DNA from 2 places in the Ensifer sp. GW821-FHT05G01 genome. Region 1 is predicted to be linked to the other one. Evidence: riboswitches for the same ligand, from Rfam matches in the RefSeq annotation. Region 1 holds a riboswitch; the other holds the start of a gene.
The links. A riboswitch is a leader RNA that binds a small molecule or an ion and turns the genes downstream of it on or off. The one in region 1 is predicted to bind FMN.
Positions count from the first base shown of each region.

Region 2: linked by a shared signal. The riboswitch ahead of AC07UR_RS12790 (6,7-dimethyl-8-ribityllumazine synthase) and the one ahead of AC07UR_RS22835 (DMT family transporter) in region 1 are both predicted to bind FMN.

Region 1 covers NZ_JBWKSC010000010.1:91,669-98,816, forward strand. The annotation lists gene AC07UR_RS22830 (esterase-like activity of phytase family protein) at 1-2,053, opposite strand, end outside; gene AC07UR_RS22835 (DMT family transporter) at 2,138-3,046, opposite strand; FMN riboswitch at 3,125-3,275, opposite strand; gene hupB (DNA-binding protein HupB) at 3,398-3,673, opposite strand; gene lon (endopeptidase La) at 3,895-6,315, opposite strand; gene clpX (ATP-dependent Clp protease ATP-binding subunit ClpX) at 6,693-7,148, opposite strand, start outside.
Region 2 covers NZ_JBWKSC010000004.1:327,072-334,219, reverse strand. The annotation lists gene AC07UR_RS12795 (low temperature requirement protein A) at 1-1,242, shown strand, start outside; gene AC07UR_RS12790 (6,7-dimethyl-8-ribityllumazine synthase) at 1,659-2,132, opposite strand; FMN riboswitch at 2,224-2,478, opposite strand; gene AC07UR_RS12785 (ABC transporter ATP-binding protein) at 2,613-3,674, opposite strand; gene AC07UR_RS12780 (ABC transporter permease) at 3,687-4,469, opposite strand; gene AC07UR_RS12775 (ABC transporter permease) at 4,466-5,347, opposite strand; gene AC07UR_RS12770 (ABC transporter substrate-binding protein) at 5,461-6,567, opposite strand; gene AC07UR_RS12765 (MurR/RpiR family transcriptional regulator) at 6,755-7,148, opposite strand, start outside.

The sequences.
Region 1 (7,148 bases):
GATCGGGAATGAGGTCACGAACCTCTTCCTTCTTGACGACCGGAAGCTCGCCGCCGAGCGCTGCCGGCTTCAACTCGGCAAGCGCGACACGGTAGAGCTTCTTGAGCTTGGCGGCCTGACCGATCAGGTTGTCGCGTTCGATGATATAGGCGTAGTCGCCGTGCACCGAGATTTCCGAGAGGCCGACCCAGCCGCCGTCTGCCTTCTCGAGCGGATAGCGGACTGCACCCCATTCTTCGCTCGATGGCTTGTAGGAGACGAGCTTGACGAAGCCCTTCTGGTCGTCCTTCCATTCGCGCTGGACGGCCATCCAGAGCACCTGATCGTCGCCTTCGCCGACGACCGTCACACCCTCGAAGCCGAAGCGCGTCTCGCCTGCACGCAGAGCTTCGGGAAGAGCGATCTCCTTCTTGATTTCGCCCTTCTTGTTCACCTTCAGCAGTGCATGGCTATAGAGTTTGTCGGAGTTGCCTTCGGAAGCAAGCCAGAAGCCCCCTTCCCCATCATTGGCGACGCCTTCGATGTCGAGCTTCTGTGCCGGCGCGCCGTCGCGGGTGATGCGGAGCGTCTCGGTGATCAGCGCCGGCTTCTGGGTCGCGTCGATGGTGAAGATGGTCGGCTGCGACGCATAGACGGAATCATTGACGGCACGCAGGAAACCCGGCTTGTCGGCAACGGCGGCCAGACCCGAAAGCGCGCCAAACCCGACAGGTAGACCATCCTTGTCGGCCGAGCGGATCTGCGGATAGGCAGCCTCGCCTTCGCCACGCTCGTAGATCATCACATGCGAGCGAGCGCCGCCGTCCTCGCCAAGGTCGACCTCGTTGGCGGTGGCAAGCAGATTGCGCGACGGGATCGCAACGGCGCCTTCCGGCGAGATACCCGACGGCAACAACTGCAGCAGTTCCGGCTCGGCGCCGGTGTCCTTGTAGACGCCGACGACGGATGCGCGTTCAGCAAGCACGAACAACAGATTGTCGTCGCCGAACTTCGCGGCCTCGAGGCCCTCCGGCTCGACGCCCTTGGCCGACGAGCGCTTCTCCGGGTAATGGCCGATCGACGCAATCGCGTGTTCGAAGCTGGCGCCGGACTCGAACAGCACCTTGCCGGTCGTATCGAAAATCGTGAAGCCGCGCGAACCGCCCTCGTAGTCGCCCTCGTTGGCAACGACGATGCGGGTGTCGTCGAGCCACTTGACGGCATCGGGCTCGCGCTTGCGGCCGGGCTGCTCGTCCTTGAAGGCGACCGCGCCGTCGCGCTTGGTATCGATGTCCTTGAGGTCGACGCTGCCTGCAGAGAAATGCGTCTTCACCGTCGCCGACTTGGCATCGATGATGACGATGTGGTTGTTCTCCTGCAGTGTCAGCGCAATCTCGTCCTTGCCGTTGAAGGAAACGAATTCCGGCTCCGGATCGTCGCCGGCAACGTCGGCAAGGCCCGTCAGGGTCACGTGCTTGATCGTGGCGCAATCGGCAACACCGTCCTTCAGCGACAAGATCACCAGGTCGCCGGCAGGCATCTGCGGGATCTTGCCGTCATTGACCTCCTCGTCACGCTCATTCTCGATGGCGATCGCGGCAAGCGTGCGGTCCTTGTTGACCGCGACGGAGTCCGGCTGACCGCCGAGATCGCAGGTCGCTTCGATCTTCTTGGAGGCGACGTCGACGGTGGCGAGGAAGCCGGAGGGCTTGATGAAGCTTTCGCGCGTGTTGACGGCCACGAGTGCCTTGGCACCAGCGACGGTCACCGATGTCGGCTCGCCATCGAACGAAACGATGCCGGCCGCCTTCGGCGCCTTGGCGTCTGTGATGTCGATGAGGCCGATGCGCTTGCCGGGGCTATCGGAATAAATCAGCGTGTTGCCGTCTTCGGTGGCCGTGATGATTTCCGCAGAAGTCGTTTCCTTGCGGGCGTCACCTTCCAGATTGTCGGCAACGGCGAAGGACGCGATACGATTGAACACCGGTTCGGCAGCAGCCGGAAAAGCAACAGACGCAAGAAGCATGGCGGCGAGCGCCGTTCTGCATGATGAAATGGTCATGAAATCCCCCATGTCGAATATCCAAAACAAGGGGGTTCTGCGGGATGGCGATGACAGGCGCATGACAATCCCGCAGCTTTGTTGTGCAGCGTCGCTTTACGCGCTTGCGCGCTCGCGTTTCATCTCGTGGCGCATGATGAAGAGCGAGGCGCCGAGGATCAATGCGGCTCCCAGCCAGAGATAACCGCTCGGCGCATAACCGAAGACGAGCCAGCCGGCGAGAACGTTGAGTGGCAACTTGAGATCATCGAAGGGCTGCACATAGGCGGCATCGGCAACCGTATACGCCAGCGTCAACAGAAACTGTGCCACGACGGTCAGGAGCCCCGCCAGCGCCAGCAGCGCGAGCATGGTGCCGCTCGGCACGACGAAGCCTGCCGACAGCGCCAGCACGCCGTTGATCGGCGTCAGAAGCACGAGCAGCCACACTGTGATCGTCTCGGGACGCTCGATGCCGGTCAGGCTCTTCGTGATCAGCGACGACGCACCCCAAAGCAGCGCCGAGAGAACCGGCAGCAAGGCTGCCCAGGTGAAACTCTCCGACCAGGGCTGCAGAATGATCGCAGCGCCGGCAAAACCAACTGCCGCAGCGCCCCAACGGGACGCGCCGACGCGTTCGCCAAGGAAGAGCCGTGCACCGAGAATGATGAAGAACGGTGACGTCATCACCAGCGCGATCGCCTGCCAGATCGGGACGGAGGCCAGGCCCGAAACCCAGGCCCCGACCCCCAGGGCTGCGAGGCCTACGCGGACGATGTGACGCCAGGGATAAACGGTGCGCATCGCCGATAGACCGACCCGCAACAGGAAAGGCAGGGAGAAGATGAGCGCGAACGCATATTGCCAGAAGGCGGTCGAGGTGGCGGAAAAGCCGAGTTGCATCGTCATCCATTGCGTGACGACATTCAGCAGAGCAAAGGCAACGCCGGCCAGTATCATCCAGGCGGCCCCGGCCATGGCACGGGAGGTGAAAAATGCTTGAGTAGTCTCGCTCATGTCCTTCATCCGCAAACAGGGACCAACAAAAACCAGGACGCATGAGCGCAGGGTGCGAAGACGGGCAGCCGTGCCCTTCGCATCCACGATCATTCTCTTTCATCCGGACTGTGACCGTCGGCTCCGGAATTGCACCGGATCTGCTATCCTTCCAGCCCACAAAGGCTGGAAGTGCTCGCGGGCTTGAGCCGAAGCCCTTACCGCCGGTGGGGACTTTCACCCCGCCCTGAGAACAGGCTGAGCCGTAGACCAAAGCCTGCGCTGCTGCAAGGCCACCCGAAAATGCAGAAGGGTCCGGCGTGAGCCGAACCCTTCAAGACTTGGACTGCCGGCCTCGTATCCGGCCGTCAAGCAAACTTATCAGCCGTTAACGGCATCCTTCAGGCCCTTGCCGGCCGTGAACTTCGGAACGTTACGTGCCGGGATGTCAACTTCAGCGCCCGTGGACGGGTTGCGGCCCTTGGAGGCTTCGCGACGCGAAACGGAGAAGTTGCCGAAACCGACGAGGCGAATGTCGCCACCGTTCTTCAGTTCAGCCTGGATGGTCTCGAAAACTGCATCAACTGCGGAAGATGCGTCGGTCTTGGAAAGTCCGGCCTTCTCAGCAACGGCAGACACGAGCTCATTTTTGTTCATGTTTCCACCCCTTTCAAAATGGTTCGAAACGACTGTGTTTTTAAGCCGCGGCGGCTTGCGCATCGCCCGCGTCTTGCCATTCCCAATTGCGCCTAATCCCTTGGAATGCAAGGCTTGCGGCATGCTTTTACAACAAAAAAGACCGGCCAGGGGCCGGTCTTCCTTGTTTTTCTGCCAAATGAGCCTGAGACGAGCAAAATTGCGCCCGCCAGCCCTGTCGATCAGTGGGCGATGGAAGCGCCCGCTTCGTCCTGCGAATCAACCGCAGCGACGGTTGCCGGCTCATTTGCCGGGTCCCATTCGATCGGCTCCGGGACGCGGATGAGAGCGTGTTCGAGCACTTCGCCCATCCGCGAGACCGGGATGATCTCCAGCACGTTCTTCACGTTGTCCGGAATCTCGGCCAGATCCTTGGCATTCTCCTCAGGGATCAGCACCTTCTTGATGCCGCCGCGGACGGCAGCCAGCAGCTTTTCCTTCAGACCGCCGATCGGCAGCACGCGGCCGCGAAGGGTGATTTCACCCGTCATCGCCACATCCTTGGAGATCGGAATACCGGTCATCACGGAGACGATCGCCGTTGCCATGGCAACACCGGCCGACGGGCCATCCTTGGGCGTCGCGCCTTCCGGCAAGTGCACGTGGATGTCGCGCTTGTCGAACAGCGGCGGCTCGATGCCGAAGTCGATCGCGCGCGAACGGACGTAAGACGCCGCCGCAGAAATCGATTCCTTCATCACGTCACGCAGGTTGCCTGTAACGGTCATGCGGCCCTTGCCGGGCATCATGACGCCTTCGATCGTCAGCAGTTCGCCGCCGACCTCTGTCCAGGCAAGTCCTGTGACCACGCCAACCTGATCGTCGCGCTCGGCTTCACCGTGCCGGTACCGCGGCACGCCCAGGTAATCCGGGATGTTTTCAGCGGTGACGGCTACGGACTTGGCCTTGCCCTTGATGATCTCGGTCACAGCCTTGCGGGCGAGCTTCATCAGTTCGCGCTCGAAGTTACGAACGCCCGCTTCACGCGTGTAGGTCTGGATGATCGCCATCAGCGCACCGTCGGTGACCGAAAACTCCTTCGGCTGCAGCGCATGATCGCGGATCGCCTTCGGCAGCAGGTGCCGCTTGGCGATCTCCAGCTTTTCCTCTTCGGTGTAGCCGGCAATGCGGATCACTTCCATGCGGTCCATCAGCGGCGCCGGAATGTTCAGCGTGTTCGCCGTGGTGATGAACATCACGTTGGACAGATCGTATTCGACTTCCAGGTAGTGGTCCATGAAGGTCGAGTTCTGTTCCGGATCCAGCACCTCCAAGAGGGCCGACGACGGGTCGCCGCGGAAGTCCTGGCCCATCTTGTCGATCTCGTCGAACAGGAAGAGCGGGTTGGACTTCTTTGCCTTCTTCATCGACTGGACGACCTTGCCGGGCATCGAACCGATGTAGGTGCGGCGGTGACCGCGGATTTCCGCTTCGTCACGAACGCCACCCAGCGCCATGCGCACGTACTCACGGCCGGTCGCCTTGGCGATCGACTTGGCAAGCGAGGTCTTGCCGACGCCCGGAGGGCCAACGAGGCACAGGATCGGGCCCTTGATCTTCGTCGAACGCGCCTGAACGGCCAGGTACTCGACGATGCGTTCCTTGACCTTGTCGAGGCCGAAGTGATCGACGTTGAGCACTTCCTCGGCATGGTTCAGGTCGGTCTTGATCTTGGACTTTTTGCCCCACGGCATGCCCAGCAGCCAATCCAGATAGTTGCGCACGACGGTTGCTTCCGCCGACATCGGGCTCATCTGGCGCAGCTTCTTCAGCTCCGCATCAGCCTTTTCGCGCGCTTCTTTCGAGAGCTTGGTCTTGGCGATGCGCTCTTCGATTTCGGCCATCTCGTCGCGGCCGTCTTCGCCGTCGCCGAGTTCCTTCTGGATCGCCTTCATCTGTTCGTTGAGGTAGTACTCGCGCTGGGTCTTCTCCATCTGGCGCTTGACGCGCGAGCGGATACGCTTTTCCACCTGCAAGACGGAGATCTCACCTTCCATGAAGCCGAGCGCCTTTTCGAGACGCATCTTCACGCTGGTGGTTTCCAGCATTTCCTGTTTCTCGACGATCTTGATCGACAGATGCGAAGCGACCGTGTCGGCAAGCTTCGAATAATCTTCGATCTGGCTCGCGACGCCGACGACCTCAGGAGAGATCTTCTTGTTGAGCTTCACGTAGCTTTCGAATTCGGAGACGACCGAGCGGCTGAGCGCCTCGATCTCAACCGGGTCTTCCTCCGGCTCGTCGAGCGCCTGTGCTGTCGCTTCATAGAATTCTTCACGCGGCGTGTAGTTGTCGATCTTGGCGCGCGTGCGCCCTTCGACCAGCACCTTGACGGTGCCGTCGGGCAGCTTCAGCAGCTGCAGAACATTGGCAATCGTGCCTACCTGGTAGATCGCGGAGGGTTCCGGATCGTCGTCCGTCGCGTTGATCTGGGTGGCAAGCATGATCTGCTTGTCGGTCCCCATGACTTCTTCTAGCGCACGGATGGACTTCTCACGGCCGACGAAAAGCGGCACGATCATGTGCGGGAAGACTACAATGTCGCGAAGCGGCAAGACCGGATAGGTCGCGCTTTCGGTCGCCGGAGACGTTTTGCTCGTCATGTCATTTCCTTTCCGTCCCGATTTCGGGCCCGTTCCCGGGAGCCACAGCGGCACTCCCGGTTGTCATGTTTTCCACATGAAAGTGGAGTGCTAGAGAGTCCTTTTCAAGGCTCGACGCGACATCCACCATCATTGGCCGGGTCCTTCTGACTACGCTTTATTGCTGTTGCGTACCTTGCGACGGAAAACGAGGCTTCAAGGGTGCGCAACGGCCGAGGCCCGTTACTGAATCGTCACATCATTGCGTTGTTAAGACACTTTAGCAACAACCGAATTGTTAAATCTCGCGCCGCAGAAGCCATCTCAACAACTAAGTGTGGGGTCATGAAAAAGCCCGCACGAGGCGGGCTTTTTCAAATCTGATCTGTGCTTCGCGCTTAGGCCGAGACGTTGGTCTTCTCTTCCGAGCGCTCGGAATAGATGTAGAGCGGCCGTGCTGCACCCTTCACCACCTCGTCGGAAATCACGACTTCGCGGACGCCTTCGAGCGTCGGCAGCTCGAACATCGTGTCGAGCAGGATCTTTTCCATGATCGAGCGCAGGCCACGTGCGCCGGTCTTGCGCACGATGGCGCGACGGGCGATCTCGCGCAGCGCGTCCTCGTGGAAGGTCAGCTCGACGTCTTCCATCTCGAACAGCCGCTGGTACTGCTTGATAAGAGCGTTCTTCGGCTCGGACAGGATCTGGATCAGCGCGTCTTCGTCCAGGTCTTCGAGCGTCGCCAGAACCGGCAGACGTCCGATGAATTCCGGGATGAGGCCGAACTTGACCAGGTCTTCCGGCTCCAGCTCGCGCAGAACCTCGCCGACGCGGCGATCTTCGGGTGAACGGAC
Region 2 (7,148 bases), on a different contig from region 1:
GCCCACCGCCTGGCACGCATGAGCGGCCGCGACACGCACGAACACCACCGCACGGCAACGACGCTCGAGCTTCTGTTCGACCTGACCTTCGTCATCGCCTTCAGCCTTGCCGCATCGCAACTTGCGCATCTGATGGCCGAAGGACATTTCAGGGCAGGGCTGATCGGCTTTACGCTCGCGATCTTCGCCATCTGCTGGGCCTGGATCAATTTCACCTGGTTCGCGTCAGCCTATGACACTGACGACTGGGTGTTTCGCTGCGTCACCATGGTGCAGATGGTCGGCGTGCTGATCCTGGCAATCGGCCTTCCTGCCATGTTCCACTCGATCGACGTGGGTGGGCATCTCGACAATGGCGTGATGGTGCTCGGCTATGTCGTCATGCGCGTGGCGATGATCTTCCAGTGGCTGCGCGCCACCCGGCAGGATCCGCAGCGGCGCGGTGCCTGCATGACCTATGTGATCGCCATCGGCATCGCCCAGCTCGGCTGGATCGTGCTGATCTTCTTCGATTTCTCGCTCACCGTGTCCATTGCCATGGTGGTGGTACTGACGGCGATCGAGATGCTTGGGCCCTATATCGCCGAGACGCGGTATGGTGGCACGCCCTGGCATGCGCACCATATCGCCGAGCGCTACGGCCTCCTGGCGATCATCGCGCTTGGCGAAGGTGTGGTCGGCACGGTCGCCTCGATCACCGCCGTTGTCGACGGGGAGGGCTGGAACCTCGACGTGGCGCTCGTATGCCTCGCCGGCACCGGCCTCACCTTCGGCATGTGGTGGATCTATTTCCTGCTGCCGAGTGCGGAGGTGCTACATGCGCACCGCAAGCGGTCCTTCGTCTGGGGCTATGGCCACATGTTCATCTTCGCCGCGATCGTTGCGACCGGCGCCGGCCTGCATGTCGCTGCCTACTACATCGAGCACAAGGCACATATCGGCTCGCTGGCAACGGTGCTGACTGTGGTCATCCCGGTCGGCGCGTACATCGGCCTCGTCTACGGCATGTATGCTTATCTGCTGCGGCAGGCGGAGCCGCTGCATGCGTGGCTGCTCGCCGGAACGGTGCTTGTGCTGGCAGCGTCGATCGCAGCGGCGATGGCAGGCGTCGACATGGCGGTCTGCCTGATTGTCGTGATGTTCGCGCCGTTCGTGACAGTCGTCGGCTTCGAGGCGGCGGGCCATCGTCACCGCATGGCGGCGTTGGAACGTTGCCTCGCCGAGGCCGAGCCGGCGCAGTGAGCCGCTGGAATTACTGAGTCGAAACAGCGGTTTGAGGGCCGTTGCTGGCGGGTCGATTCAGGTGGTTCAGAGGTTGATTCAAGAATGGGGTCGGGGCCTTCACTTGGATTTGTTCTTCACCCGTTTTGCGCAAAGCTGCCCCTCACCCTAGCCCTCTCCCCGCAGGCGGGGAGAGGGGACGGTCGCGTGCGCTTTCACTCGCCGTAAGCCCTGCGGTGCTATTTCGTCCGACAGCCTCGCCATCCGTTTTGCGGGTACCGACGACCGCAGCGTAGGGTGGTAAAGGCTGTGGCCATCGGATGACGGTGCTTGGACGCGAGAGCGCGCCACGCACGTCCTTCTCCCCGCCAGGCGGGGAGAAGGTGGCCGGCAGGCCGGATGAGGGGCTGCCGGTTACGATACGGTGTGGCGTCAGATCAGGCGTTGACCAGCGCCAGCTTGGCGCGGGCGTCGAGGATCTGGGCGCAGGCATTCGCGGCTTCTTCTCCCTTGGTGACGAAGTGTTCGCGGAAGAAGGCGATCAGCGGCGCGCTTTCCTGGAAATTGTGCGGGGTCAGCACGGCGGAAAGCACCGGCACGTCGGTGTCGAGCTGAACGCGCATCATGCCGTCGAGCACGGTGCCGGCGACGAAGTCATGCCGGTAGATGCCGCCATCGACGACGAAGGCGGTGCCGAGGATCGCGGCGTAGCGGCCGGTCTTGGCGAGCTTCTGGGCGTGCAGCGGGATTTCGAGTGCGCCCGGCACGTCGAAGATCTCGACATCGGCAGCCGAGCCGCCGAGCTTCGTCCATTGCGCGACGAAGGCGTCGACGCAGCGGTCGACGATGTCGGCGTGCCAACGGGCACGAACGATCGCAATCTTGGCGGTGGGGTGGGAAAGAATAGTCATGGTCTCAAGCCTTCCAGGGTTTGGCGTTTCCAATTTTCCCGTCGGGCGAACATGCATGCGCGCAAAACCCCGGCGTGGGGTTCACGATCCTGCTTGCTCTCTTCCATCCGGACTCTAACCGTCGGCTCCGGAATCTGACCGGATCTGCTGACCCCTGGAACCACTGCCGGCTCCAAGGCGCTCGCGGGCTTCGATCGCTGCATGTATCCTCAAATCTCACCGATTTAAGGACAAAACATGCAGCACGTTCAAGTTCTACAGCGACCTTTGCGCGTCTGTTAAGACGCGCGGCGCTGTAGCGATCGCTACCGCCGGTGGGGACTTTCACCCCGCCCTGAGAACAGGGCCGACTATATAGATCGGCCACGCGTGGTCAAACGCGTGGCGCGACGAAAATCCTGGAAATTACGACAGATTTTTCCAAGGCCGGCCGCCGCCGGGCGAAATGATTCCAGCGACGGTTGACCTTTCAACGCTCGGCTACTCGCGGATGACCAGCAGATCCTTGGCGGCGAAACGCAGCGTGACGTTGTCGCCGAAGGTCGGCGGCGTCAGGCCGGGGTCGTTGAACATGTCGAAAGAGATGACATCGCCGCCGATCCGCAGCTTGGTGCGGATGACCGAGCCGAGGAAGCTGGTCGAAACCACTTCACCGGTCAGTGCCGTATCACCCTTGGCGCTGTCGGCGATCGAGCCTGCCTCCGGGCGCAGCGCCAGCGAAATCGGGTCGCCACCCTTCATGCCGGCAATCTGCTCCTTCAGCGAGACCTGCTGGTTGCCAATGGCGACGGCGCCCGTGGCCGGGTCTGCGACCTTGGCCTCGATGATGTTGAGCGTGCCGACGAAGGAGGCGACGAAGCGGGTGGCAGGTGTGTTGTAGATCTCGAACGGCGTCCCGATCTGGTCAGCACGGCCGCCATTCATCACGACGATGCGATCCGAGATCGACAACGCCTCTTCCTGGTCATGGGTGACGAAGACGGTGGTGATGCCGAGTTGCTGCTGGATCTGGCGGATCTCCTCGCGCAGCGACACGCGGATCTTGGCGTCGAGCGCCGACAGCGGCTCGTCGAGCAAAAGCACCTGCGGCTTGACGGCGAGCGCGCGGGCGAGTGCCACGCGCTGCTGCTGGCCGCCGGACAGCTGGTAGGGGAAACGGTCGGCCAGGTGCTCGAGCTTGATCAGGCTCAGCATCTGCTTGACGCGCGTGTCGGTCTCCGCCTTCGGCGCACCGGCGACCTTCAGGCCGAAGGCTACGTTGTCGTGCACGTTCATGTTCGGAAACAGAGCGTAGGCCTGGAACACCATGCCGATATTGCGCTGGTTCGGTTTCAGCGTGCCCTGGTCCTTGCCGTTGATGACGATGGATCCGCTGGAGGGCGTCTCGAAACCGGCGATCATGCGCAAGACGGTGGTCTTGCCGCAGCCCGAGGGCCCAAGGAACGAGACGAACTCGCCTTTCTCGATCGCCATGTCGAAGCCATGCACGACTTGCACGGGGCCGAAGGATTTCTGGATGTTGGTCAGTGTCAGGAAACTCATATGAACCGATCCTCAGGCCTTGGGAGGCGCGCTTTTTTGGAAGCGCGAGACGAGCTGGATGAGGCCGAGGCAGCCCCAGGTGATGCCGAACGCGATGACGGCGAGGGCGGCTGGCTCATAGGCGCGGTTGGCGCCCAGAAGCTGCATATACGGACCGAAGGCCGGCCTGTTCAAAAGCGCTGCCATGGTGAATTCGCCGATGACGATGGCAAACGTCAGGAAGGCGCCGGAGAGCACCGCGACCAGGACATTCGGCAGAATGATCCGGCCGAGAATGGTCGCCCATCCTGCCCCGAGGCTTTGAGCGGCCTCTGTCAGAGTGGCGATGTCGATCGTGCGAAGCCCGGTGTCTACGGCCCTGTACATGTAGGGAAGGGCGAGGATGGCATAGCCGAACATCAGAAGCACATTGGTGCCCGCGATCGATCCGGTCAGCGGCAGCCAGCTCGAGGTGTTGTAGAGGCGGATGTAGCCGAAGACGATGACGATCGCCGGGATGACGAGCGGCAGCAGCGTGATGAACTCGATGTAGGGCCGCAACCGCGGCAGCTTCAGGCGAACCCAGTAGGCCGTCGGCACCACGAGCAGCACGCCGAAGGCGATGGTGAACAGCGCCTGCATGATGGAATAGGTGAAGGTCTCCTGGAAGCGCGGATCGCTGAAGACCTTGCCATAGGCGTCGAAGGAATACTCGCCGCGACGCATCTTCAGCGAGAAGTTCGTCATGCCGATGAGCGGCAGGGTGAAATAGAGGAGGCCGAAAATGAGGGCCCCCCAGGCCCATATCTTCTTCATTTCAGCCACCTCTCGCTGCGGGCGCGAAGCCAGATGTAGATCGCGTTGGCGATGCCCGTGACGACGATCATGCCGAAGGCGAGTGCGTAGCCGAGGTGCGGATTGCCGAGAACGTCGCCGCGGATCTGGGCGAAGAGCAGGATGGGGACGATCGAGAGCGACGAGCCGGTGAGCGCGATCGCCGTCGCGACGGCTCCGAAGGCGTTGGCGAAGAGGAGCGCGAGGGTGCCGAGAAGTGAAGGCAGCAGGATCGGGAAGGCGACCATGCGCCAGTACTGCAGGCCGGTGGCACCGAGAATTTCGGCAGCCTCGCGCCACTCGCGCTTCAATCCGTCGAGAGCCGGGGTGATGATGAGGATCATCAGCGGAATCTGGAAGAACAGATAGGTGACGGTCAGCCCCCAGAACGACAGGAGGTTGAAGCCGAGCAGCCTGAGGTCGAGACCGAAGTTCGAGCGCAGGAACACGGTAAGGATGCCGACGGGGCCGAGCGTTGCGAGAAACGCGAAGGCGAGCGGGACGCCGGCGAAGTTCGAAGCGACGCCGGAAAAGGTCAAAAGCGGTCCGCGGATCCATTTCGGCAGACTGCCGAAGACGACGGCAGACGCAATCGCAAAGCCGATCAGGCAGCCGAGAAGCGCCGAGGCGATGCTGATCTTGATGGAGATCCAGTAGGCCGACAGGATCGACGGCGTGAACAGGCCGATGATGTTGTCGAAGGTGAAGCTGCCATCAGGCGTCTGGAAGGCGCCGACCACGATCTTCATCGTTGGCAGAATCAGAAAAAGGAACACGAACGCTGCAAAGGGCAGGACGCCGAGCCAGTGAAGCGGAAGACGGCGCGCAGGTGGCCTGGCGCCGGTGTGAGCAGATGACATTCCGTTCGCCCCGAGAAGCCGCGTTACGGACGCGGTCGTTCATTGAATTGCTTATCGATATCGCATCTGCCCCGGCCGGAAAACCGGCCGGGGCAGCATGATTGTGGAAACGCTTACTGAACGTTGGCGCCGACCACGGAATCCCAGGCGCCGGTGACCGCTGCCTTGTTGGCATCGACTTCTTCGAGCGTCGGGAAGTAGGCCTTTTCGTAGGCAGCTGCCGGCGGCAGGGCGTCGATCAGTTCCTGCGGAACCTTGCCGGCCTTGACCATGGCGTTGAAGCGGGTCGGGTGGCAGAAGCCCTTCAGCCAGCCGAGCTGACCTTCGTCGGAGTAGAGGTGTTCCATCCACAGCTTGGCGGCGTTCGGGTGCGGCGCATAGGCCGAGATGCCCTGAACGTAGACGCCGGCGAGAACGCCGCTTGCAGGAACGACGACTTCGGTCGGCGGGTTGCCGTTAAGCGTCTTCGCCCAGCCGAGAGCGTTGTAGTCCCAGGCAACGACGATCGGGGTCGAGCCCTGGGCGAGCGTGCCGGACTTGCCGATAACCGGAACGAAGTTGCCGGCCTTGTTGAGCTCGGCAAAGTAGGCGAGACCGGCTTCACCGGCTTCCTTGCCCGACTTGGCGCCCTTGGCGAGGCCAGCAGCGAGAACGCCGAGGATCGCCTGGTTCGAGGCGCGCGGGTCGCCGGCGAGTGCCACCTGGCCGGCATATTCCGGCTTCAAGAGGTCGGCCCAGTCCTTCGGCGCGTTGGCGACGAGGTCCTTGTTCACCAGGAAGGACATGACGCCGTAGTAGTCGCCGTACCAGTAGCCTTCGGCATCCTTGACGCTGTCAGGAATTTCGTCCCAGGTCGACACCTTGTAGGGCTGCAGCAGGCCTTCGGCCTTCATCTGCGGACCGAAAGCGAGGCCGACGTCGACAACGTCAGGCGCCTGCGGGCCCTTGTTGTCCTTGTTGGCCTTGACGGCCTCGACTTCGTCGGCAGAGCCGGCGTCGGGGTTCAGTTCGTTGACCTGGATTTCCGGATACTTGGCCTTGAAGGCGGCGATGACGTCGCCATAGCCGCACCAGTCGTGGGGCAGGGCAACGGTGGTCAGCATGCCTTCCTTCTTGGCAGCTTCGATGAGCTCTGCGCTCGGCTCGGCAGCGGCAATGGCCGTCGTTGCCAATAGAATGGCGGTGGAAAGCGAGAGCAGGCGTTGAGTCGTTGAAATCACTGGCGTTCTCCTTATGGGTTTTCAGTCAATTTCGGCGATGCTGTTAAAGAGATGCTATGAAACTTGTGTGACAGCGATCTGTCTGTTCGCGCCGCCCATGTCGTTGGAAGAACAAATCTTTTTCCGACACGGCGCCTTCACTGAGACACATGTGCATAAAACTTCGTGAACGTTCCGGCTGTCCCTCCTAAACCGGTTTGCGAAAGATGCGGGTCGAATCGAACAGCCCCTCGAGCGTCTTCATCCGGTCGCGTGTCGCGTCCCAGTTGGAGCTCTGCACGGCTTCGATCAACGCTTCGACCAGAAACAGGATGACGACCGAACTGTCCCAGGCGGATGGCACCTCGATCTGCGAGCGGAAAACCTTGGAGGCGGATTTGGCGACCGGTGAACTCCAGCGATCGGTAAAGAGCACGATCTCGACGCCGCGGTCGCGGGCGGATTTCGCGAGTGTCTCCATCTCCTGCTCGTAGCGGCGGATGTCGAAGAGAATCAGCACGTCGCCATGGCGCATGTCGAGCACGTAATGCGGCCAGGCGCTGGCATTGGAGGCGATTTCGGTGACGCCAGGGCGGATGACC